Regions from separate parts of the Exiguobacterium sp. s133 genome, predicted to be linked through region 4. Evidence: riboswitches for the same ligand, from Rfam matches in the RefSeq annotation. Region 4 holds a riboswitch; each other region holds the start of a gene.
What was found. A riboswitch is a leader RNA that binds a small molecule or an ion and turns the genes downstream of it on or off. The one in region 4 is predicted to bind thiamine pyrophosphate.
Positions count from the first base shown of each region.

Region 1: it holds a riboswitch for thiamine pyrophosphate, as region 4 does, so the genes downstream of both, KNP96_RS06290 (3-oxoacyl-ACP reductase) here and tenA (thiaminase II) in region 4, are expected to answer to the same signal.
Region 2: it holds a riboswitch for thiamine pyrophosphate, as region 4 does, so the genes downstream of both, thiT (energy-coupled thiamine transporter ThiT) here and tenA (thiaminase II) in region 4, are expected to answer to the same signal.
Region 3: it holds a riboswitch for thiamine pyrophosphate, as region 4 does, so the genes downstream of both, KNP96_RS06440 (thiamine phosphate synthase) here and tenA (thiaminase II) in region 4, are expected to answer to the same signal.

Region 1 covers NZ_JACSMK010000003.1:266,269-272,287, forward strand. Annotated here, with positions in the region: gene KNP96_RS06285 (LLM class flavin-dependent oxidoreductase) at 1-1,106, opposite strand, end outside; gene KNP96_RS06290 (3-oxoacyl-ACP reductase) at 1,144-1,896, opposite strand; TPP riboswitch at 2,034-2,134, opposite strand; gene adhE (bifunctional acetaldehyde-CoA/alcohol dehydrogenase) at 2,284-4,878, opposite strand; gene KNP96_RS06300 (beta-class carbonic anhydrase) at 5,211-5,762, shown strand; gene KNP96_RS06305 (Na+/H+ antiporter family protein) at 5,905-6,019, shown strand, end outside.
Region 2 covers NZ_JACSMK010000001.1:210,433-216,451, forward strand. Annotated here, with positions in the region: gene KNP96_RS01060 (thiamine diphosphokinase) at 15-614, opposite strand; gene thiT (energy-coupled thiamine transporter ThiT) at 617-1,177, opposite strand; TPP riboswitch at 1,242-1,348, opposite strand; gene rpe (ribulose-phosphate 3-epimerase) at 1,369-2,025, opposite strand; gene rsgA (ribosome small subunit-dependent GTPase A) at 2,027-2,932, opposite strand; gene pknB (Stk1 family PASTA domain-containing Ser/Thr kinase) at 2,969-4,885, opposite strand; gene KNP96_RS01085 (Stp1/IreP family PP2C-type Ser/Thr phosphatase) at 4,888-5,622, opposite strand; gene rsmB (16S rRNA (cytosine(967)-C(5))-methyltransferase RsmB) at 5,684-6,019, opposite strand, start outside.
Region 3 covers NZ_JACSMK010000003.1:292,245-298,263, reverse strand. Annotated here, with positions in the region: gene KNP96_RS06450 (OsmC family protein) at 1-360, shown strand, start outside; gene nagZ (beta-N-acetylhexosaminidase) at 357-1,589, shown strand; TPP riboswitch at 1,656-1,758, shown strand; gene KNP96_RS06440 (thiamine phosphate synthase) at 1,848-2,438, shown strand; gene KNP96_RS06435 (NAD(P)/FAD-dependent oxidoreductase) at 2,435-3,439, shown strand; gene thiS (sulfur carrier protein ThiS) at 3,423-3,626, shown strand; gene KNP96_RS06425 (thiazole synthase) at 3,629-4,393, shown strand; gene KNP96_RS06420 (ThiF family adenylyltransferase) at 4,390-5,400, shown strand; gene KNP96_RS06415 (hypothetical protein) at 5,527-5,889, shown strand.
Region 4 covers NZ_JACSMK010000004.1:286,192-292,210, forward strand. Annotated here, with positions in the region: gene abc-f (ribosomal protection-like ABC-F family protein) at 1-1,119, opposite strand, end outside; gene KNP96_RS08365 (DUF1002 domain-containing protein) at 1,401-2,282, opposite strand; TPP riboswitch at 2,470-2,575, shown strand; gene tenA (thiaminase II) at 2,650-3,351, shown strand; gene KNP96_RS08375 (sporulation protein) at 3,502-4,275, opposite strand; gene KNP96_RS08380 (class I SAM-dependent methyltransferase) at 4,374-5,558, shown strand; gene KNP96_RS08385 (BrxA/BrxB family bacilliredoxin) at 5,591-6,016, shown strand.

The DNA of each region.
Region 1 (6,019 bases), on a different contig from region 4:
GTACCTATCAGTGTCAGGTGTCCCCCACCAGCTGCCAGATAACCTAACAGTTCTCTTAGTGTAGGCTTTGTATCATCGATGATTTCAAGAATCGTTTTATAGCGTCCGACCGGTCCTGAAAACGCATCGACAGGCGGTAAGGACGGCACCGCTTTGTCAAGATCCCAATCAGAACAGTCCTGTTGCAAAAAGAAACTCAGTTGCTTCAAGGCATTCGCGACCGGTAATTTTTCATCCAGTTCGGCTTTCTTCGCCAGCGCCTCTTCCCGTGTTCGACCGACGTATGTAACCAATCCTGGAAAGATTTTAATCTGCCGCTCCGGTGACTCACTTTCTTTGATTTGTTTCTGTAGACTTTCCCGGAATGCTTTCGCTTGCTTTACATTCCACGACACCGAATAGACGGCATCCGCGTGCTTCGATGCAAGTGCAATCCCTTGGGCAGATGCACCCGCCTGCATTGCCACCGGCTTCCCTTGAGGACTACGCGGTGTAGACGAAGGACCTTTTACGTTGAAGTAGGTCCCGCTATGATGGAATGGTTGAATCTTTTCAGGATCAATCAACCGGTTGTCCGTCCGGCTCGAAAGGAAATCAGCTCGATCCCAGGATAAAAATAATTTTTCCATTACAGATGCAAATTCATCCGCCTTTTGATACCGTTCGTCCCTTGCAGGGAGCCTATCCATACTATGGTTTAACGCTTCCCAGTCCGTCATCGACGTCACCAGGTTCCAGCCGACACGCCCGTTCGTCACGTGATCAAGGCTTAACAGTTGTCTCGCCGCTGTATACGGATTTGAAAACGTACTCGATATCGTTGAAACTAACCCGATATGATGGGTTACTTGAGAAATAGCGGTTAAATTGATTACAGGATCGAGCCAAAAGGCAGGTAGTTCAGTTGCGTTTGCAGCAGGAAAAGATTGATTGTCAGCAAAAAATACAGCATCCAGGCAACCCGCTTCCGCTAGTTGAGCCAATCGCTGATAATAACCGCTCTCCCCGATTTCTTCAATCGCAGAATCCGGCATTAACCATGCCGCTTGATGATGGCCACAGCCGTACAATAAAACACCGATGTTTAACTGCTTCGTTTTCGTCATCTTTAGGTCCCTGACTCCTTTCTCCTGAACGCTGACATCAGTTCATCGTCAATCCGCCATCTACGGTTAGATTTTGACCGGTAATGCCAGAGGCGGCTTCTGACGCTAAAAAGGCGACCAATTGCGCCACCTCTTCCGGCGTCGTCACTCTTTTTAACGGAGTTGATTGGGCAATTAAATCGAATACTTCAGCGGTCGTCACAGCACTGGCATCTGTCACTTTTAACAAGCCGCCGGAGACGACATTCACGTTTATGCCGTACTGTCCTAGCTCTGATGCAAGATTACGCGTAAAGCCGATCAACCCTGCTTTTGCCGTCGTATATTCGTGATAGGGAACTACCGGGTTTTGATACAGATTCGTGCCGATGCTGATGATGGTGCCGTTATTTCGTTCAATGAACTGCGGCAGGACACTTTGCACGACGTGGAACGCTGCTTTCAACGTGCCATCCAACTGTTTTTGATAATCTTCCCATTCCAAATCGATGAATGATTTTTGAGCGCGCGGATCGAACTTAAAATCGACTAATGCATTATTGATTACGACATCGATTTGTCCGTAATGAGCTGTCGCTGACTGCATCAATGTCTCGACGTCTTCTCGCTTCGTGACATCCGCATACAGGGCAATGGCATGTTCTGCACCGAGCTCATTTACGAGTTCCTCTGCCGCATCCTTGCTCTTATAATAATTAATCACAACTTTAAACCCATTGTTCACCAATACTCTTGCAATCGTCGCGCCAAGTCCCCGACTGCTTCCCGTCACTACTACCGTTCTGTTCACTGTCTTCCACTCCTTCATCGTCTTTTGCAACTTAAATAGCGAAGTCGTAAACAAAAAAAGCGCAACTCTCCAAAAGGAAAGTTGCGCACGTCTAAATAATCACATAACAAAAAACCGACAGACTGGTCTTCGCTGGTTTATTAGAGTCTACACTTCCCTACGCTAGTACGAACTAGTTCAGGTTCAAAGGGTTTGAGTATCTACTCATCTCAGTTTAGCAACACCCCTAGTGATTCTATTCAAGTTACCTTCACTTTAGCGGTCTTAGAAATATCTGTCAATAATGACAAGACAGTTTTATCGGTGTCTCTTCTGATTACGAACGAAAGCCTTGCCTCCGTCGACCGGAAGCAAGGCTCTTTTGAATTGCCATGATTTTTTTCTCTGTTATACGCCTTCGTACGCAAGCTCCATGATGTTCCGAAGTTCCGTCACGAGCGGCATTTTTGGATTCGCTGTCGTACATTGATCTTCGAATGCATCGACGGCCATCTTGTCGAGTTTTGCTTCAAAGTCGGCTTTTTTGATGCCTTGGGCTTTGAATGACATTTTGATGTTCAACTGTTGTCCGAGTTCTGTGATCGCTTGGATTAGTGACTCGACACCTTGTTCCGTCGTCGCTGCCGGTAGTCCGAGATAACGGGCGATTTCTGCGTACCGTTCATCAGCGATGAATGATTCATATTTCGGGAACGAAGCGAGTTTCGTCGGTTTCGCTGCATTGTAGCGGATGACGTGTGGCATCAGAATCGCATTCGTGCGACCGTGTGGCGTGTGGAACTCCCCACCGATTTTGTGCGCGATCGAATGGTTAATCCCGAGGAAGGCATTGGCAAACGCCATTCCGGCCATCGTTGACGCATTGTGAACTTTTTCGCGTGCTTCGGCATCGTCACCATTCGCATAAGCGCGTGGCAAGTAGTCGAAGATCATCTTGATCGCTTTTAGCGCCAGTCCGTCCGTATAGTCGTTCGCGAGGACGGAGACGAAGGCTTCTGTCGCATGTGTCAAGACGTCCATTCCGGTGTCCGCCGTGATTGATGCCGGGACCGTCATGACGAATTCCGGATCGATGATTGCGACGTCTGGTGTTAACGCATAGTCAGCAATTGGATACTTGACGTTTTTCTCTTTGTCCGTGATGACGGTAAACGGTGTGACTTCAGATCCTGTTCCGGACGTCGTCGGAATCGCGACGAACTTCGCTTTGTTACCGAGCGCCGGGAATTTATAGGCCCGTTTCCGGATATCGAGGAACTTTTGACGTAAGTTCGAGAACGTTTCGTTCGGTTGCTCGTAGAAGAGCCACATGCCTTTCGCTGCATCCATCGCTGATCCGCCACCGAGGGCGATGATCAAGTCCGGTTTGAAGTCGCGCATCGCTTGCGCTCCTGTCTGAACCGTTGCAACCGATGGATCCGGTTCGACTTGGTCGAAGATCCGGTAGCTGACGCCTGCCGGTAAGTTGCGGATGACTTTATCCGCGTAGCCGAACTCGACCATCGCTTGATCGGTGACGATCAACGCACGTGAGACATCTTGAATCGATTTCAAGTATTGGACTGAATTTTTTTCAAAGAAAATCTTTTCCGGTACTTTGAACCACTGCATGTTCACGCGTCGTCTCGCCACCTTCTTGACATTGAGTAGATGTTTCGCCGTTACGTTTTCAGAGACGGAGTTTTTCCCGTAAGAGCCGCAACCGAGTGTCAGTGATGGTGTCAATTCGTTATACAGATCACCAATCCCACCGTGTGCTGACGGGCTGTTGACGAGAATCCGGCAGGCTTTCATCCGCATTCCGAATGCCGTCATCAAGTCGTCATTCGTCGTGTGGATGACTGCCGTATGACCGAGGCCACCGATTTCAAGCATCCGTTCGGCGACATGGAACGCATCTTCCGTTGACTGGACGCTATACGCACCAAGGACAGGGCTTAGTTTTTCGTGTGAGAGTGGTTCTTCTGAGCCGACTTTTTCAAGTTCTGCGACGAGCATGACGGTGTTGCTCGGGACGTCGATGCCGGCTTTTGCTGCGATCCATGTTGCCGGTTTCCCGACGATGTCAGCATTGACGGCACATGTATCGGTTTTGATGACGAGCGCTTCGAGACGTTTTTTCTCATCTGCTGTACAGAAGTAGCAACCGAGTGCTTCCATCTCCGCCCGAACTTCCGCGTAGATTTCCTGATCGATGATGACTGCTTGCTCCGATGCACAAATCATTCCGTTATCAAACGTTTTGGAGAGGACAAGGTCACTGACGGCACGTTTGATTTTTGCTGTTTTTTCGATGTAACACGGGACGTTCCCCGGTCCGACACCGAGTGCCGGCTTACCTGTTGAATAGGCTGATTTGACCATGCCGGCTCCGCCGGTCGCAAGGACCATCGCGATATCCGTGTGGTTCATCAAGATTTTTGTTGCTTCGAGTGACGGTTGTTCGACCCACTGGATACAGTCACGCGGTGCGCCCGCTTTGACAGCCGCGTCACGTAACGTTTTCGCTGCTTCGAGTGAGCAGTTTTGCGCTGACGGGTGGAAGGCGAAGATGATCGGGTTACGCGTCTTGATCGCGATCAACGCTTTGAACATCGTCGTTGATGTCGGATTCGTCACAGGTGTGACGCCACAGACGACACCGACCGGTTCTGCGATATATGTTAGTCCGTTTTGAACATCTTCTTCTAAGACGCCGACCGTTTTTTCTTCACGGAGACTGTTATAGATATATTCCGTCGCAAACATATTTTTAATCATTTTATCTTCAAAGACACCACGTCCTGTTTCTTCAACGGCGAGTCGTGCCAGTTCAACGTGACGTTCGAGACCGGCAAGCGCCATGTCACGGACGATCGTATCGATTTTCTCTTGATCAAATGTCAATAATTCCTGTAATGCGGTTTGACCTTTTGCGACGATTTTATTGATCGTTTGTTCGACAGGTGATACGTCTTGTTTAATTTTTTCTTTGACAGCCATGTTAGGTTTCCTCCCTATTTTGGAACGAATCTGAGTCTGCATTTCCCTACTAAATGTTAGGAATGCCAAGCTGATATTCAATAGTTTGTGCTTTCCTTCACAAATCAATCATACCGCCTTTTTGATGATTTGTGCATGACCATCCTGTGAACTATTTCACATCATTGAAAACGTTCTCATTCTTGAAAAGTGTTGTCGGACAAGGCATCCTTTTTGAATTCCTTGCCTGTGACTTTTCTCACAGCACCTGTTTTCTTTGCTTGTCTGACGGACGAAACATCGTGTAATCTATTAAAAGATACATATTTATTTGTTTTGAAGGAGGAAGTTTCATGACAATCGTCAATCAAATGCTTGCGTTCAACGAACAATTCGTCGAAGAAAAACAATACGAACAATTCATCTCGGATAAATTCCCAGATAAAAAGGTCGTGATCTTAACATGTATGGATGCCCGCTTGACGGAACTCCTCCCGCACGCGCTCGGTCTGAAAAACGGCGATGCAAAAATCATTAAAAATGCCGGGGCCGTTCTGTCACACCCATTCGGTTCCGTCATGCGCTCGATCCTCGTCGCCTTATACGCACTCGGGGCGGAAGAAGTCATCGTCATCGGTCACCATGACTGCGGCATGAGTACGATCGACCCGGCAAACATGATTGCCGAGATGGAAGGACGCGGCATCAATCAACAAGTCCTAAAGACACTCGAAGCATCCGGCGTCGACTTGAAACAATGGTTACGCGGGTTCACGTCAGTCGAAGAAAACGTCAGTCATTCCGTCGGTCTGATTAAAAACCATCCATTATTACCACCGGGCACGAACGTCCACGGGCTCGTCATCGACCCGGGAACAGGGAAACTCGACCGCGTCGATTGCTAAACTTGTCCTTATATAGTAGAAAGAAGGTACGACCGACACCGGTCGTGCCTTTTTATGTTTTTTTCTTGACAGCAAAAAGAACGGTCTGTATGATACTTTAGTATAGTACAGTGATACCAAAAGAAAGCGTGGTTTTATAGTTATGTTCAATGCTGTTGTTTTAGCCGTTATCCTTTTATTTGTCTTAGCCATCTTCCGTGTCCACATCGTCCTCGCGATGGTCATCAGCGCTCTCGCCGGTGGTTTACTCGGCGGTC
Region 2 (6,019 bases), on a different contig from region 4:
CGTCTATCGCGTTTTTATTTTTCATGCGTGCGCAGGACGAGGACTTCCCCTTCGACGACCGTCACTTGCGCAACACCAACCCACTCATTGCTGACCGTCAGCGAACCACCGACCGGAACAGGATGCTCCGTCAAGGGGTATTTGACGCCGCGTAACGTCAAGTTCGACGGGACAAGGGGAATGAATGACAGGTAATGATACCCTTCAGACGCGAGTTCGTACTGACCGGTTTTCCAGTACCGGACATCCTCACGTTTCGTCACGAGTCGTGCCATCGGAAATTGTTTTAACAAATAGACGTTCTGTAGCGTCATGTCGAGCCGACCACCCGTCGCACCAAAGATGAGTAGTTCAGCACCTGCAGCCTGTTCGGTAGCGTAACGTAACGCTAGTTCTAAGTCCGTTTCATCTTTTTCTGCCGGATGAAGCAATCCACCATCCGGAACGTATCTGAGCGAATCAAAGTCACCGATTGCCACATCAAAATCAAGTCCTTGCTCCACTAATGTCGCAATCCCGCCGTCAACACCGATAATCATCGTCTTGTCTTTCACGAATGGTGCGAGCGTCGGGACGTCTTCTGCCGGTCCTGCCGCAACGATTAAAACTCTCATCTTTAAATACCGCGAGCGGAGTAACGTAAAAGACGTGGTGCTGTCGTAAGCAAAATACCTGCAACGACCCCACATAAAACGTACGACGGAGCCATATACGTCGCGTTATAAATGAACGAGTAAGGAACGACCGGTCCTTTGGCATACTCTGCAAAAAAGACGATTCCACTGATGACATGACAGATGTAACGTAGACCGGCACCTAACAAGGTCGCAAACAAAACAATCGTCATGAGACGCTTTTTTTGACCTTCTGTTGCTGCTTTTTTGACTTGGCCTGCGAACACTCCACTCAAACCGACGACACCATATGCAAGCGTATAGTCAAGCAGCGGTTGGACGACCGTCAAGACTTGCGGAGCGAACATCAATTGAATCGTTCCGACGAGCGCACCCGTGATGACACCACCAACGACGCCGTGACGAAAGGCCATGACGAAAATCGGTAACATCGCTAAGCTGATGGATCCGCCTTGTGGCATTTTGAACGGAATCAATAAATCAAATACAACACCGAGACTCGCGAAAATCGCAATCTCCATTAACATTTGTAATCGTTTCATACTGTGTTCCTCCTAAAAATAAAATAATGATGACAACAAAAAGGCAGTACGACGGACGCCGTACTGCCTGCGTGCGCCACATCCCTACGTCCGTCTGAACGGAACAGGTTCGAAGGGTTAAAGTCTACTCACTTCTCTCAGCCGCTTGACGCGACACCCCTTGCGGTCAAAATTTAATTGTCTTGGCTCTATTATACGTGAGCCGCGTTTCGAATACTAGTGATGGCTTCCGCATAGTCTGGTGCATTGTAGATTGCAGAACCTGCGACAAGGACGTTTGCCCCATTGTCGATACACAGTTTTGCCGTTTCCGCGTTGACACCACCATCGATTTCAATTTCGAACGTCAAACCGCGCTCTGCTTTGATCATCGCCAATTGCTTCAGCTTCGTCATGACGCTCGGCAAGAAAGCTTGTCCGCCAAATCCTGGATTGACCGTCATCAACAAGACCATGTCGACTTCTTCTAGGACATGTTCAATCGTCGACAGTGACGTGTGTGGATTCAGCACGACGCCGGCCTTTGCTCCAGCCCCTTTGATTTGTTGCAAGACACGATGGACATGATTCGTCGCTTCGACATGGAAGGTGACGATATCCGCTCCTGCCGCTACAAACGCTTCGACGAAGTTTTCTGGTCGATCGATCATTAAATGAACGTCAAGGACCATGTCCGTCTTTTGACGAAGACTACTGAGGACGGGTAGACCAAATGAAATGTTCGGGACGAACTGGCCGTCCATGACGTCGAAATGGATGTAATCTGCTCCTGCCGCCTCGACAGCTTTAACGTCTCGTTCTAGGTTGGCGAAATCTGCTGATAAAATAGATGGTGCGATTTTAATCATTTCAATACCTCCGCGCTCGATTCTTGATTTCCTCTACAAACATACCATAATTCGTATAGCGTGAGGACATGATTTCTTCTCCCTCAACTGATTTTTTGACAGCACAGCCTGGTTCGTTTAAATGCAGGCAACCACGGTATTTGCACGTATCTTGCCGTGCGACGAATTCTGGAAAACACCAACGTAATTCTTCGATTTCCATCTCGTGTGGAAAATCGAGGTTCGAAAACCCTGGCGTATCAGCAATCAAGCCCTCTGCAAGCGGAATTAACGTCACATGACGCGTCGTATGTCGTCCGCGTCCGAGCGATTTCGAGATGTGGCTCGTCTCGAGATCGAGCGTCGCATCGAGCGCATTCAACAATGAACTTTTTCCGACTCCCGACTGTCCCGCGAGCACACTTGTTTTTTCCTTGAGTAGCGGGCGGACTTCCTCTACCCCTTCTAGCGTCTCACTCGACGTCTCAATCACCTGATAACCGATTTGTCGGTAACCGGCAATCGCCGTCCGGACTTCTGCTTCCGCTGTTCCTTGCAACAAATCCATCTTCGTCAAGATAATGATAGGTTGAATCTCTTTTGCTTCGATTAAGACTAAAAATCGATCGAGCAAATGGGCTGAAAAGTCCGGTTCTGCTGCTGAGACGACAAGCAAAGCTTGATCGATGTTTGCGACCGGTGGACGAACCAGGAAATTTTGCCGTTCCTTCACTTCTAAAATGTATCCAGTTTCGCTTTCGATATGCAATACGACCTCATCTCCTACAACAGGACTGATACCACGTTTTCGGAAGTTTCCCCGAGCGCGCGATCGCACCTCGCCCTGCGTCGTCATGACATCATAAAACCCACCTTGTAGACGAATGATCGTCCCGTCCCGATTTTCTTCGATACGATTTTCTGCCATCCCATGCCCTCCTTCAATTTGCGGTTCGTAGCACACTCATTGTTCTGCTTTCGCTTGTTTATAGGTAATCGTTTTCGAGCGATACACTACATCATCTTTATAAATTGTGATTTTTCCTTCTTCGCCCGGATCAATCGTCACCGGAACATCAAATGTTTCATCACTGTCAATCGACTCTTCAATCACCGTACGTTTCCCTTTAGCATCATCCGTCTCGATTCGAATGACTTGCCGCGGCGGATCTTCATCCCCTTCACCTACAGCATCGTAGGCTACTTTTTCCGGGAAGGTCGCCGTCACGGTTTGTTCTTCCTCCCCTTTTGAAATAAAGACCGTCACGGAATCGTTCGGCTCGACTTTGACACCCGCTTGCGGAAATTGACGAATGACTTGGTCCAGTTCGACTTCACTCGAAAATTCTTGTTCGAATGTACCGTCGAGACCTGTCGCGTCCAAGTACGCTTTTGCTTCAGCACTCGACATGTTCGTCAAATCCTTCAATTCAAACGCTGACGAACCTTCGGATACCGTGATTGTAATCGTCTGTTCCTTTGCAATCACTTCTGTTCCGGCTGAAATCGATTGCCGGATGACATTGCCTTGTTTAATGTCTTCCGACTCTTCTTTTTCGACATCTACTTTTGAGAACCCAGCATCCTTCAAGATCGAGGTCGCTTTTTTCTCTGTTTCGTCCGTTACATCCGGCACTTCGACCGGATCACTGCCCGTCGAGACAACAAGATTGACCGTCGAACCTTTTTTGACGGTCACTTTTGCCCGCGGTGCTTGACTGATGACAAGTCCTTCATCAATCGTATCACTCGATCGCTTAGTCGATTCGACGATAAAACCGAGTTTCTCAAGTTGTTTTTCGGCCTCGTCCGCATCTTCTTTTGCGACATCCGGCACAACGACCGTCGGATCCGGCCACATCGCGAACGTCGTCGCGGCACCTCCGAGTAAGAGGAGGAATACGAGCACAATCCACCATCGCTTTTTTTTCTTTTGTTTCGGTACAACTGTCGCGACCGTAGCTTCTTCTTCCTTGACCGGAGTTCCGGACGGAGTCGAGACTGGACTTAACACCATCGTTTGCTCCATCGGATCTTCCCCGCGAACCCCTTCATCTGCTCGTTCAACAGATAATGCCGTCACCATATCTTCCCGAAATTCAGCAACGGATTGTTGCCGATCGTGCGGGGCCTTCGCTAGTGCCTGCATGATACAGTTTTCTAGCGCTTGCGGCACGGCAGGATTCAAGACGGATGGCCGTCGCGCTGTATCTTGCAAGTGTTTTAATGCCACGGCAACGGGTGAATCTCCTTCGAACGGGACGTGTCCTGTCACGAGTTCATAAAGGACAGCACCGAGCGAATAAATATCCGATTTTTCATCGGCAAATTTTCCTTTTGCCTGCTCAGGTGAGAAGTAATGCACTGAACCAAGAACGGACATCGTATGTGTCAATGTCGCGTTCGACATCGCGACGGCAATACCGAAGTCCGTCACCTTGACCGTACCATCCTCTCGGACGAGCATATTTTGTGGTTTTATATCTCTGTGGATGATGCGATGGGCATGGGCATGATCAATCGCGTCACAAATCTGACTGATGATTTCAACCGCTTTATTGATTGCGAGCGGTCGTCCTTCACAGTAGGTTTTCAACGTCATCCCATCGATGAACTCCATCACGATATAGTAAATCGAATCCTCTTCACCGACATCATAGACGGCAACGATATTCGGATGGTTCAAACTTGTCGCAGCATGAGCTTCGCGCTCAAAGCGCCGAATGAATTGTTCATCATGCGAAAATTCAGTCCGTAAAATTTTGATTGCGACATTCCGTTTTAAGATTTCATCATAAGCTTGATAGACATTCGCCATCCCGCCATTTCCAACTAGCCGTTCTATGCGGTAGCGGTCATTTAATCGATCTCCGTATCGCATATTCAGCCCCTCTTTCTTTCTTTGAAACGGATGGCAGCAACGGTGATGTTGTCTGCTCCACCCCGCTCATTCGCCTCAAAAACTAATCGTTCAACGATTTGCTCGAGTGGCGCATCTTCTTGTAGCAGCTGTTGTATTACTTCATACGGAACTTCATCCGTTAATCCGTCACTACAGACGAGGACAATTTCATAATCTGGTGCATCCCGGACTTGGACGTCGACGTCGACGAGTTCGTTCGAGCCAATCGAGCGCGTGATGACGTTTCGACGTGGATGATTTTCGACTTCTTCTTCCGACAGTTCACCTAATTGCTTTAGCATATTGACATAAGAATGATCATCTGTCAGTTGCTTCAATTGACCTTCTTCAATCGCATAGACTCGACTATCCCCGACATGACCGATAACAAGGAGTTCGTCTGACCAACAGACACACGCCATCGTCGTTCCGACGACGGCCAAGTTTTCTGTCTTGGAATACTGTAAGATTTGAGAATTGGCAATTTCCACTTGCTGTTCAATCCAAGAAGATAATTCAGCTGGTCGGCTTGGCATGTCCGCATAGGCATCAGCAAATACTTGATGCACAATCGCGCTTGCCTTCTCACCTGCCGCGTGACCACCCATTCCGTCAGCGACGACGGCAAGCCCTTGTTTTTCATCACCAACGAGTAACACCGTATCCTCGTTTTGCAATCGCACTTTTCCCGTCGTCGTCAGATAAGCTAACTCCATGACCGTCCTCCTCTTCTATCTCACCTACTGTTGATGCATTTAAGAAAATTCAGCGTGCGTGTCATCCTTGCTTTTTAAAGGCTGCGATGTAAAATCCGTCGGTCCCAAGCGTCGTCGGAAGCAACTTGAGCTCCGCCCGTTCTGAAATCAACGGCTGCACGCTTTCTGGCATTCGTCCTTTGAACGACTCATCAAAAACAAACCCTTGGCTTAAGATAAATTCCGTTTGTTGTTCATTTTCGACTGGATCAATCGTACACGTCGAATAGACGAATGTCCCTCCGCGCTTGACGAGTGGAAGAACTGCCTCGATGATTTGTCGCTGAATGACAGGTAACTGTGTTAAATTTCCTGGTTGCTTTGTCCATTTAATGTCGGGTTTCCGGCGGATGACACC
Region 3 (6,019 bases), on a different contig from region 4:
CTGGCAATGGATGCAGCACCTGAAAATAACGGGGAGAACGGAGCACCACGACCAACTGAATTGTTGTTACACGCAGTCGCCGGCTGTACGGGAATGGACATCGTCTCCATTTTAGAAAAAATGCGTTTACCGTTAACCTCGTTTGAGATGGACATTGAGGGAGAACGGGCGACGGAACACCCGCGCCGCTTTACGACGATTTCGATTCATTATCGTCTCGAAGGCGACTTGCCGGATGATAAAGTCCGCCGGGCCGTCTCGTTATCAAAAGATAAATACTGTTCTGTCTCGAAATCACTGAATGCTGAAATTGAAGTCTATTATTCAATCAATGGCGTAAGAAACGAGGAACCGCTTTGAAACCGATTTACCTGCTTTTAACGGCTTGCTTTTTGACGGCATGCGCGAGTGAACCAGCAACAGAACCGAAGACGAAACCGGAACCGAAGACGAGTCAGCAACAGCCGGTCGCTGACGAACCGACGGCTGCCGACCAGGCGGAGCAAGACATCAAACGTCAGCTCGCCAAACTCTCGACTGCTGAAAAGGTCGATCAATTGCTGTATATCGGGATCAGCGGGACGACGTTATCGGACGCGGACCGAAGTCTGTTAAACGATCACGCGATAGGCGGTGTCCTGTTACTCGGAGGCAATATCACGTCAGACGCCCAGCTGAAAACCTTGACGGCAGCAATCAAGAACGCACAAGACGACGAAGCGCTCGCGTTCCTCGGCTTCGATGAAGAAGGAGGACGTGTCAGTCGTGTCCCGGATCAAACGTTTCATTTACCTCCGAGTCTGACGCTCGGTCAGAAAAACGATCCGGCATTGATGCAAAAGACCGGACAGGCGCTTGGTGCGATGTCACGGTTTTATGGATTTAATATGGATTTCGCCCCGGTTCTTGATGTCAACAGTAACCCGGCGAACCCGATCATCGGTGACCGGGCACTCAGTGCTGAGCCGGATGACGTCGCCTGGCTCGGTGTCCCGTTAATGCAGGGAATCAAGTCGGAAGATGTCGTGCCGGTCGTCAAACATTTTCCCGGACACGGCGATACGACCGTCGATTCGCATGTCGGCTTACCGACCGTGACGAAGACGAAAGCGCAACTCGAGCAACTGGAACTCGTCCCGTTCAAAGCGGCAATCGATGCCGGAGCGGAAATGGTGATGGTCGCACACATTTTATTCCCGGCGCTCGACCCAGACAATCCGTCGTCGTTATCAGAGCCGGTCATGCAACAGCTGTTGCGTGAAGAGTTGAAGTTCGATGGCGTCATCGTGACGGACGACCTCGTAATGGGTGCGATCACGAAACAATATGGTCTCGCCCAAGCTTCGCGTCTCGCCCTCGAGCGTGGTGCCGACATGGCGATGTTCTCGCAAGCCGGTGCTTATGCGGATGTCCATGCGGCAATTATGCAGGGGATCAAAGACAAGTCGTTATCACGGGCTGACCTCGACGCGAAAGTGACACGTGTCTTACGTCTGAAACAAACGTATGATTTAGCAGACACGAAGCTGATTCCAACGCGTGAACAATTGACGGAACAGGTCAAAACGGTCACGGATTGGCTGAACTGACAAGTCAGACTAGAAATCAAGCGAGCGGTCATGGTAGACTACGAATGAACCAACCAACACTAAATAGTTCTACACTAGGGGAGTCTCGCAGCAGACTGAGACGGAAATATCCGGACCCTTTGAACCTGATCTAGTTCGTACTAGCGGAGGGAAGTGGCTTCTGATTATCATCCTGTCTCAGGTCTTACCTGGACATTTTTCGGACCACTCCATCATGTTCATGGGGTGGTCCTTTTTGTGTAGCAAGGAGGAGAAGGTATGCGTCCGAAGTTACATATTGTGACGACCGGGACAAAAGAGCTGACACATCTTCTAGAAGTCTTGCCGGCTGTTGTGCCTTATGTCGACATGATTCATATCCGGGAACCGGGTTGGTCGGCGGACCGACTCGTCCAATTGATCGAGGAGCTAGTATGCGCCGGTGTTCCACGTGAAAAACTAATCGTCCATGACCGGCTCGATGTCGCCCTCGTGACGAAGTCAAGTGTCCAGTTGACATCGCGCAGTATTCCCGTCGCTGTCGTGCGGCGTCAATTCAGCGAGCTACAAATCGGCCGATCAATCCACTCCTTGACGGAAGCGCTTGAGACGGGCAGCGACTTCGTCATGTATGGTCATGTCTTTGCGACGGCGTCAAAACAGGACGTCGCCCCGCGCGGACTAGCGGCACTCGCGCAAATCGTCACGTTTTCAAAAGTCCCCGTCATCGCGATTGGCGGGATTCAGCCGGAGAATGTCGCGGGTGTCCTCGCGACCGGAGTTGCTGGCATCGCTGTGATGTCAGGGATTCTCGGTCAGGCAAATCCGGTCGAAGCAGTCCGGTCGTATCGCGAGGTGCTTGATCAATGAAAGCAACAGAGACGTTAATCGTCGGCGCAGGCGTAATCGGTTTGACACTCGCCTACGAATTGCTCAAACGAGGACAACCGGTACGCGTGCTTGAGCAAAATCGTTCCAGTGAAGGAGCGACGCGAGCGGCAGCCGGCATGCTTGCGACGGATCATGAACTGATCCCTGCCTTACATCAACTGGCGGCAGCGAGTCGACAGCTTTATCCCGACCTCGTCCGTGAGCTGTTTAATGAGACCGGCATTGATAGTGGCTATAAAGAAAACCCGTTTCGACTGATCCGTGCAGACGGGGACATCCGGTTCGCTTCAGTCGGTCAAATCGATCCCGTCCAGTTGACGCGTTCGCTCCGTCACGCGATTAAAGCCCGCGGAGGTGTGATTGAAGAACAGACAATGGTCACGGGACTGCACCGGGCAGGGGCGACCGTCGTCGGCGTTGCGACAAGTAACGGTAAGCGCGAAGCCGGGAACGTCGTGGTCGCAAGCGGTCGGGGATCAGAAGCGTTACTCGCGACGAGTGGTGTCGAGATCGCGACGGTACCGGTCAAAGGCGAATGCCTCGCCGTCCGGCTTCCGGGACATGTCTTGACCGAGACGTTGTTTAGCGACGACGTGTACCTCGTTCCGAAGTTTGACGGACGGATCATCATCGGGGCGACGGAACGGATCGGTGACGAGACGACAGGGGTCAGCGTCAGCGGGATTGAACATCTCCTGCAGGCGGCGGCGCGACTGTTCCCAGCAATCAGAGAAGCGGAAATCGTGGACATCTGGTCCGGGATTCGTCCACAAACAGCGGACGGATTGCCTTATCTCGGGCAGGTCCCGGGAGTCGGGCACCTATTCGTCGCGACCGGGCATCATCGGCACGGGATATTACTCGCCCCGATCACGGCGTCCGTCCTGGCAGACGAGGTAACGGGAATCACGCCGAAATATGAGCTTCGCCCGTTTTCATTACATGAATCGAGGAGGAACACGAATGCAACTCACCATTAATGGTCAACCGTATACGCTTGACGGAACGATTTCGACAATCGACGGATTGATTCATCATCTCAATTTGACGGAAAAAATGGTCATCATCGAACAGAATCGACAGATTGTCGAGCGGACAGCATACCAAAACACACCCATTCAAACAGGCGATTCTTTTGAAATCGTTCACTTCGTAGGAGGCGGTTAATCATGTTAACGATTGGTCAAACGACATTTCAGTCGCGGTTATTACTCGGAACGGGCAAATACCCCGACGTGACGACACAGCAGCAAGCAGTCGAGGCATCAGGAGCAGACATCCTGACCTTTTCCGTTCGCCGGATGGATATCTTTGAAGCGAGTCAACCGAACTTTTTAGAGGCGCTTGATTTGAGTCAGTATCATTTATTACCGAACACGGCGGGGGCGAAGACAGCGGAAGAAGCGGTTCGGCTGGCAAAACTTGCCCGCGCGTCCGGACTGTGCGACATGGTCAAAGTTGAAGTCATCGGCTGTGATAAAACGCTGTTACCGGACCCGATCGAAACGTTGCGGGCATCGGAAGAATTATTAAAAGAAGGATTCACCGTCTTACCGTATACGTCAGACGATCTGTTGTTGGCACGAAGACTGGAAGAACTCGGGTGTCACGCCATCATGCCTGCCGCGTCCCCAATCGGATCCGGACAAGGAATCCTTAATCCACTGGCCTTAAGCTTCATCATCGAACAGATGACGGTCCCGGTCATCGTCGACGCAGGAATCGGTTCACCGACCGATGTCGCCTACGCAATGGAACTCGGCGCAGACGCCGTCTTACTTAATTCGGCCGTCGCCCATGCGAAAGACCCGGTCAAGATGGCGCGAGCGATGAAGCTTGCCGTCGAAGCGGGACGACTTGGCTTTGAAGCGGGACGGATCGAAAAGAAACGGTACGCGACGGCGAGCAGTCCCGAGACAGGGATGAGTCGATGACGGATCGTTATTCACGGCAAACCCGGTTTCGGCCGATCGGTCAGGCGGGACAAGATGAGCTGACAAAAAAACATGTCCTCCTCATCGGCATGGGCGCACTCGGAACGGCAAGTGCCGAACAACTCGTCCGGGCCGGAATCGGCAAGCTGACGATCGTCGACCGCGATTACGTCGAGTGGAGTAATCTCCAGCGGCAGCACCTTTACACGGAGGACGATGCCGCGCAGCATGTCCCGAAAGCGATCGCGGCGGAGCGCCGCTTAAATGCCATCAATCAGGAAGTCGAGATTATAGCCCATGTCACCGATGTCACGCGTTACGAATTACCGCAATTGATCTCAGGTGTCGATTTGATTCTTGACGCAACCGATCACTTCGATATCCGGATGCTGATCAATGATGTGGCGGCGCAACACAAAATTCCGTGGATTTACGGCGGGTGCGTCGGGAGTTACGGCATGACCTATACGGTCCTCCCGAACGAGACCCCGTGCTTGCATTGTTTGCTCGAACATTTACCGCGCGGGCAAGCGACGTGCGAAACGGCGGGGGTGATTGGTCCGGCGATTCAACTCGTCGCCGCGTATCAAGTCGCGGAAGCCTTGAAGCTCCTCGTCGGTGCGACGGACGCGCTACGGCAGGAATTGCTCGCGTTCGACGTCTGGACGAATGAACAGAGCCGCATCAATGTCGCGTCTTTGAAGAAGGCATCATGCCCGTCCTGCGGCGAGAACCGGACCTATCCGTATTTGACGCACATGCCGGTGCAGTTTACAACATTGTGTGGACGTGACGCCATCCAGGTCCGTGGAGATGAGGCGCGTGACTTAGAACGTCTTGAACAGAATCTGAGCCCGGTCGTCAGTATCGTCGCGAAAAATCCGTACTTGCTCAGTTTTAAGACGGAGACGCATCGATTCGTCGCCTTTCGTGACGGACGCGTCCTGATTCACGGGGAACAGGAACTCGTCCGTGCAAAACAGCTCTATCACGCCTTTTTCGGTTAAAAAGTCATAAAAAAATCAAACTAACATTCAAAATATATGTTTTAGATGTTTTGAAAAGAGGTAAATAAGACTTCAAGACACAAAATGGCGTTTTAGGTAGACTGAAAGCGAAGAGGAGTGATTAGGATGAAACAAGAATTCGATAAAGTGGTCCAATCATCGGACCAGACGAAGCGGACAGAACAGACAGCTGAACCGGTTCAGCAGGCGAATTGGAATCCAGATCGGTACCGGACGAACTTAAATCCGTTCTATCTGTCACCTTGTAGCGTCGAACGACGGGAAGATATTGAAGCACATGCCAATCATCTGATCGAAGTTGAACCAGACGCGTCCCCTCTTGCCCAAATTTTCGAACAACAACACACAGCCCATATACCGAACAAACATCAGAGCTCAAAATTCACGACAGGAATTGTAGTCGGTGCTATCATCGGAGGATCCGTCTCCATCATCACTTCTGTCAAGCGGTTGCGGCACAAACATTAAGGAAATGAATGCATGGAATGTAAAGGATAGTAAGGTCCGGTCGCGTCCGGTCTTTACTGTCTTTTTTTTGATTATAGACGCATGCCGGTTCGAAACGTATGTGCGGACGAGAGTCGTCTTGATCGTTTCA
Region 4 (6,019 bases):
TAATAACGTCGTTTTCCCACTTCCGTTCGCACCGACGATTCCAATCCGGTCACGTGCCGCGGCTTCGAAATCGAGCGACGCGAACAACTTCCGGCCGGCGACGGAAAGCGTGACATCCTCAAGACGGTAAACGATTTGACTGAGTTGCCCTTGCGACGAAAAGCGGATGTCAGGCACCGCTTTTTCCAGGAGTGGCCGTTTGAGTCGCTCAATCCGTTCGAGTGCCCGTTCCATGGCTTTTGCTTTTCGGAACAGTTTTTCGCTTGGCGGAGAGGATTCATTTGCCCACTGGCGCAAGCGCCGAATCGCATCCTTCATCTGTTTGATTTTCTTTTGTTGTTCCGTGTAGGCGTGGAATTGTTCGAGGAGCAGGCGTTCTTTCGCGACCGTGTACGCCGAATAATTTCCTGGGTAGATTGTCAGTTCACCATCTTCAAGTTCAGCGATCAAGTTGACACTTGCGTCAAGAAACACGCGATCATGCGAGACGATGATGACAGCGCCCGGATAACTGTTTAAAAATTGTTCGAGCCATTCGATTGCTGCGAGATCGAGGTGATTCGTCGGTTCGTCGAGAATCAACAAGTCTGGTTCCACCAGCAGCATCCGGCCGAGGCAGATTTTCGTTTGTTCGCCACCACTTAATTGAGAAAAGGGACGTGTCAGCAAGGCATCGAGGTGGAGTCCGTTAATCATGCGCTGGATTTTCGAGTCGAGCAGGTAACCGTCCTGTTGTTCGAATTGTTCGGTCACACGCGTATACTCATTTAGCACATCGTCCAGGTGGTCAGCACTTGCCATTTGTTGTTCAAGCTGATGCATCGTCGTCCGTAAGGCGACGATTTGGGCAAATGCGGTCCAGAGAACATCAAGGCCCGTCAATTCTTCTGCGAACTGTGGAATTTGAGCCAAATAACCGATGGAAAGTCCTTTTTTGAGATAAAGGGTTCCGCTGTCCGCTGTTTCGAGTTGCGCGATTAAACGCAGTAACGTGGTTTTTCCGGTTCCGTTTCGACCGATCAATCCGATGCGGTCAGCTTGTTTAAGATAGAGCGAGACATCGGTTAAGACGGATGCTCCCCCAAATTGTTTTGTCAGGTGTTGGATGTCGCAAATCATGATCAGTAACTTCCTTTCATGCGCATCAAAAAACGGAGAACGCAAATAGCGCTCTCCGTTTACCGTAAAAGGTGCGCTTTGCTTTATTTTTCAGATGGATGTTCCTAAGAAAAGGGCAGACTCGTCCTTTAGAACGCCATTTCATGAAAAATCGCGCGCAACAGATAAAGTTGTTCCATCAACCATTGCTTACACGCAGCAAAACCCATCTTTTACACCACCTTTTCGTTTCGATAAAGTTAGTTTACCATGTTTTGAACTGAAAATGAAATCGTTTTCAGTTACTTGAACAGTCCGGAAATCGAGTTAAAGAACTTACTTAAGCCGTCAAACAGTTTTGCAAAAAATCCTTTCGTTTCTTCGGAGGTCGCGAACGCGTGGATATCTTGCCCGGCACCCTTTAATCCGGTCTCGATTTGTCCCCAGTTCAAGTCAGCTTTCTCCATTTGACTGAACAATGACGTCAACCGCTCCATTTGGGCGTCCGACAACTGGATGTTGTTATTTTGAATGACTTGGATGATGACATTCTCGATATCGACTTTGGTTTCCGGCTTTTGTTTGGCGATCTCTGCTTTGATTTCATTCATCAGTTCGGCGACTTTGTCCGTCCCGACCGTTTTTCCGACATCGGAAGTGACCGATAACTCTTGTTGGGCTAAATCTTTTCGTTCATCCGTCAATTTAATGCCGGTCTCAGCCGACGTTTGATCGTATGCTTTCATGATCCCCGTCAAAGCAGAGGTCCCGGTGACTTTATAAGGGGAAGTGATTGTGATGTCGGCGTCCGTTACGCCTGCAGTGACGAGCGCGTTCAAGTACATGTCTTTTGTTACCCAGGTAATGTTTTCGGTCGCGACAGATAAACCGTCGCCTTTTTCAGCGAGTTCGATTTTTGCGGAAGAGTACATATTGCCGCCGAGTTGCGATTGGGGAACGTTTTTCCCTAAATATTTTTCTTCATCCGCTGCCGTGGCGATGACGGGCGTAATGCCTTCCGGCGCATTCAATCGGGCGAGTACCCAGGCTTTATCCTTTGCCCCGAGCGATTCACCAAGCGTGATGATTGTTTTATCGACGACTTGCTCTGCTGAAGCAGCAGTCGGTAGAAGTAAACTTGTCGCTAAAAGCGTCGTGGTCATGATTTTTGTTGCTTTATTCATAGTATAAATCCTCCGAGTATAGTAGGTAGTATCAGGTGCTAATTTCATTGTAAGTGACGTCTTCCAGAACGGAATCGGTCTTGAGGCGGAATGAACCGCCCACCTCGTGTCCCTAATCCTATACTACATTTCATTTAAAATCCTGATCATGTGACTGAAAAAATGATATAGTGAAGAGGAATTAAATAATGACCACTAGGGGAGTCGGTAGGCCGACTGAGACGACGAAGACGTTCGGACCCTTTGAACCTGATTAAGTTTGGACTTACGGAGGGAAGTGGCGTGAATATCTCTCTTGTTGTCTCTTCACGTCATGCCCTGTTCGTAGGGTGTGGCGTTTTTTGATTCAACAAAAGGGGGAATTAGGTTGAAATTCAGTCAAGAAATTCGGCAAGCCGCAAAAACATATTGGGACAGCAGTTTTTCCCATCCATTCGTCACAGGCATTGGTGACGGGACGTTACCGCTCGAAAAATTTCGACATTATGTCATGCAGGATGCGTATTACTTAAAACATTTCGCAAAAATTCAAGCCCGGGCCGCCTCAAAGGCAACGGATTTTGCGACGATCGCGGAACTCGCGGAACATGCGACATCGACCTATGCGGCTGAGCTATCACTCCATCAATCGTTTTTTGAACCGCTCGCTATTACGGAAGCGGATTTAGCAGCGTTCGAACCGGCACCGACTGCGTATGCCTATGTCTCACATATGCATCATGCGAGTGAGGGGACACTCGGGGAAACGATTGCAGCGATTTTACCGTGTTACTGGCTTTATTATGAAGTCGGACAACAACTGTTGACGAAGTCACCGGCGTCACCGATTTATCAACAGTGGATTGCAACATATAGCTCGGAATGGTTCGAACGGGTCGTCTTTGAACAGGTCGACCGGCTGGATGCTTTGGCGGCGCAAGCGACTGAAGCAGAACGGGAACGGATGAAACACCATTTCGTCAGAAGCTGTTATTACGAATTGATGTTTTGGGAAATGGGCTGGACGGAAGAAACGTTTGAACGTCTCTTTACACAAGTTACGCGTCAACCAAAAGTAACGAAACGATAAGTACAGCTTTAGCCGCTGTTGATCAGCGCGATCAGACGGCAGACTGCACAAAACCTGAGCAATTTTCAGCTTTCGTAAAGAAAGTCATGGCAATCGCTCAGGTTTTTTTGTTGGTGGATTACAGGCATGATGAAAATTCTGGTAAGGAAATCAGCTGTACCGTTCAATCAAATCGTTTAATTGTTGTTTGACGGCGTTTCGGTCCATCAAATCGTGGTTCGATAAGGATAGCTTCGTCATCGTCTCATCCGCACCCGCCATCTCACTGAAGAGCGAACCTAAGTCGTGGGCACGACGGTCGATTTGCAAGACGATGTCGATGCCGGTACGGTCTTGGAGCATGATGAGTTCGACTTCATCGAGTTTATGGGCGAAGTACGTATTGCGTGCCGAATACTCGAGTTCCTGGGCGATCGGTAAATCCTTCCGGTAACGCCCGGGAAGTTTTTCCGTGTCCGCTTTCTTGAGTCGGAAGCCAAGTTCTTCCATCGCTTCTAAGATAACGGATTGGAGGTCATTGGCTTGGACGATGATGGCGTCCCGGTCTGACGGATCGACCGCCTGGGCGATATCGAGACCCGTTTCAATCCATGACTTCGATTGACTGACCGAGAGCGGCGTATTGAATGGTACTTGAAGCGTAAACGGAATTTCGCGTTCGACACCTGCTTCAATCGTAAAGGCGGCTTCGTTTAGCGAAAAACGATCGAGTGTGAACGTCGTAAATGTCGTGCTGTCCCTGACTTCTTCTTTATATTGTGTATTAAACGCTAAATAAATCCGATCGATTTCTTGGTCGACATTGCCGCCTTTAATATGGACGGTTCCGTGAATCTGTCCGCCTGGCTCACAGCGTTCGCTGTCGAGTCGTGTATCGACTGTGGCGGCACCGATTCCGATTTGTGATAAAAGTTTTTTGAACATCGTTCGTTCCTCCTTTAATGATGAAGCTACCTTACTTGTCGAATAGGGTGGAATTTGCTACAGTTTCGAAAGAACAATCAGAAAAGGACGGGACTACAGTGGAATTACACCAAGTAAAAGAATTACTCACTCAAAAGCTCGAGGCTGCTGCTCTCGTGCATGCAACGATTAGTGGTCCGCGCCAAAAGTCGAATGATCTTCGAAGAATCAAACTAAAACCGATTCTATTGAAAGATACGTATGCAATCCAGTTAGAGTTTCAATATGAACGGATAATTAAACACGAAAATTTGTCGGTTGATGAATTTTTAGAACGACTCGACGGATTGATGGAGGAATTCCGTCAATTTTTATTCCGTTTCGAGACGGAAGAAGTACAGTTCCAGTTATCCAAAAAAATGAAAGTATCGTTAAAAACAACGCAACAATCACCCCTGCAAGCAGAACTGTCGCATAACCGTAAAAAAAGTCATCTCCTTGAAGATGGTGTCGTCGTTCCGTTTTTAGTCCGACTCGGTGTCATGACGGAAGACGGACAAGTCAAACGGCAAAAGTACGATAAATTTAAACAAATCAATCGGTTCCTGGAGTTCGTCGAAGATAGTATTTCCGCGTTACCGACAGACCGAACGTTACGGATTCTTGATTTCGGTTGTGGAAAATCGTACTTGACGTTTGCCTTGTATCATTATTTAAGTGTCGTCAAAGGCTTCGACTTGAAAGTGACCGGACTTGATCTCAAAAAAGAAGTCATCGAAGAATGTACAGCGATTGCGCGCGATCTCGACTATACGAATCTCGAGTTTCGTGTCGGGGACGTCCATGATTATAACGAAGATACAGAGGTTGACTTAATGGTGACGCTTCATGCCTGTGACGTCGCAACGGATGTTGCACTTGCCCGCGCCGTTGATTGGAATGCGTCTGTCATCTTAAGTGTCCCGTGTTGTCAAAAAGAACTCAATCGTCAACTCGACTGTTCACCACTCGACGTCATGTTGCAACACGGGCTGATTCAAGAGAAGTTCGCTTCGCTTGCGACGGATTCGATCCGTGCCGAAATCTTGACGCTCGTCGGTTACGAGACACAATTGCTTGAATTCATTGATTTAGAGCATACACCAAAAAATGTCTTGATTCGTGCGTATAAAAATGACCGTCAGCCGTCGGAAGAAAAAATTGACCGTTACGTCGCCTTCCGTGATCTACTACATGCGAAACCATATTTGGCGCAAGAATTAAGCGGCAGACTTGGACAGATTTCATCTAAACTCGTACAATAAGGAAGAGAACGAATAAGGGAGGAATTAGACCGATGGATTTCCAAATGTATTTTGAAGACGTCGTCCAGACAGCACGTAAAGAAGCGGCAGCTGCTGGTTTTGAAGAATTAACGACAGCTGAAAGCGTCGATGACGCGATGAAGCGTGAAGGATTGACACTTGTCCTTGTCAACTCAGTATGTGGATGTGCAGGTGGGATTGCTCGCCCGGCAGCTGCTTACGTCAATCGAATGGAAGGCGTGAAGCCAGATCATTTCGTAACGGTGTTTGCGGGACAAGACCGTGAAGCAACGGACCGGGCACGCGAGTACTTTGAAGGGTATCCACCTTCATCACCATCATTCGCTTTGATGCAAGATGGCAACATTCTTTCGATGGTTGAACGTTTCGACATCGAATCGTTTACTGCAGAAGAAGTTGTTGAAAAATTAGAGTCATTGATTGAAATTTACGCATAAGTG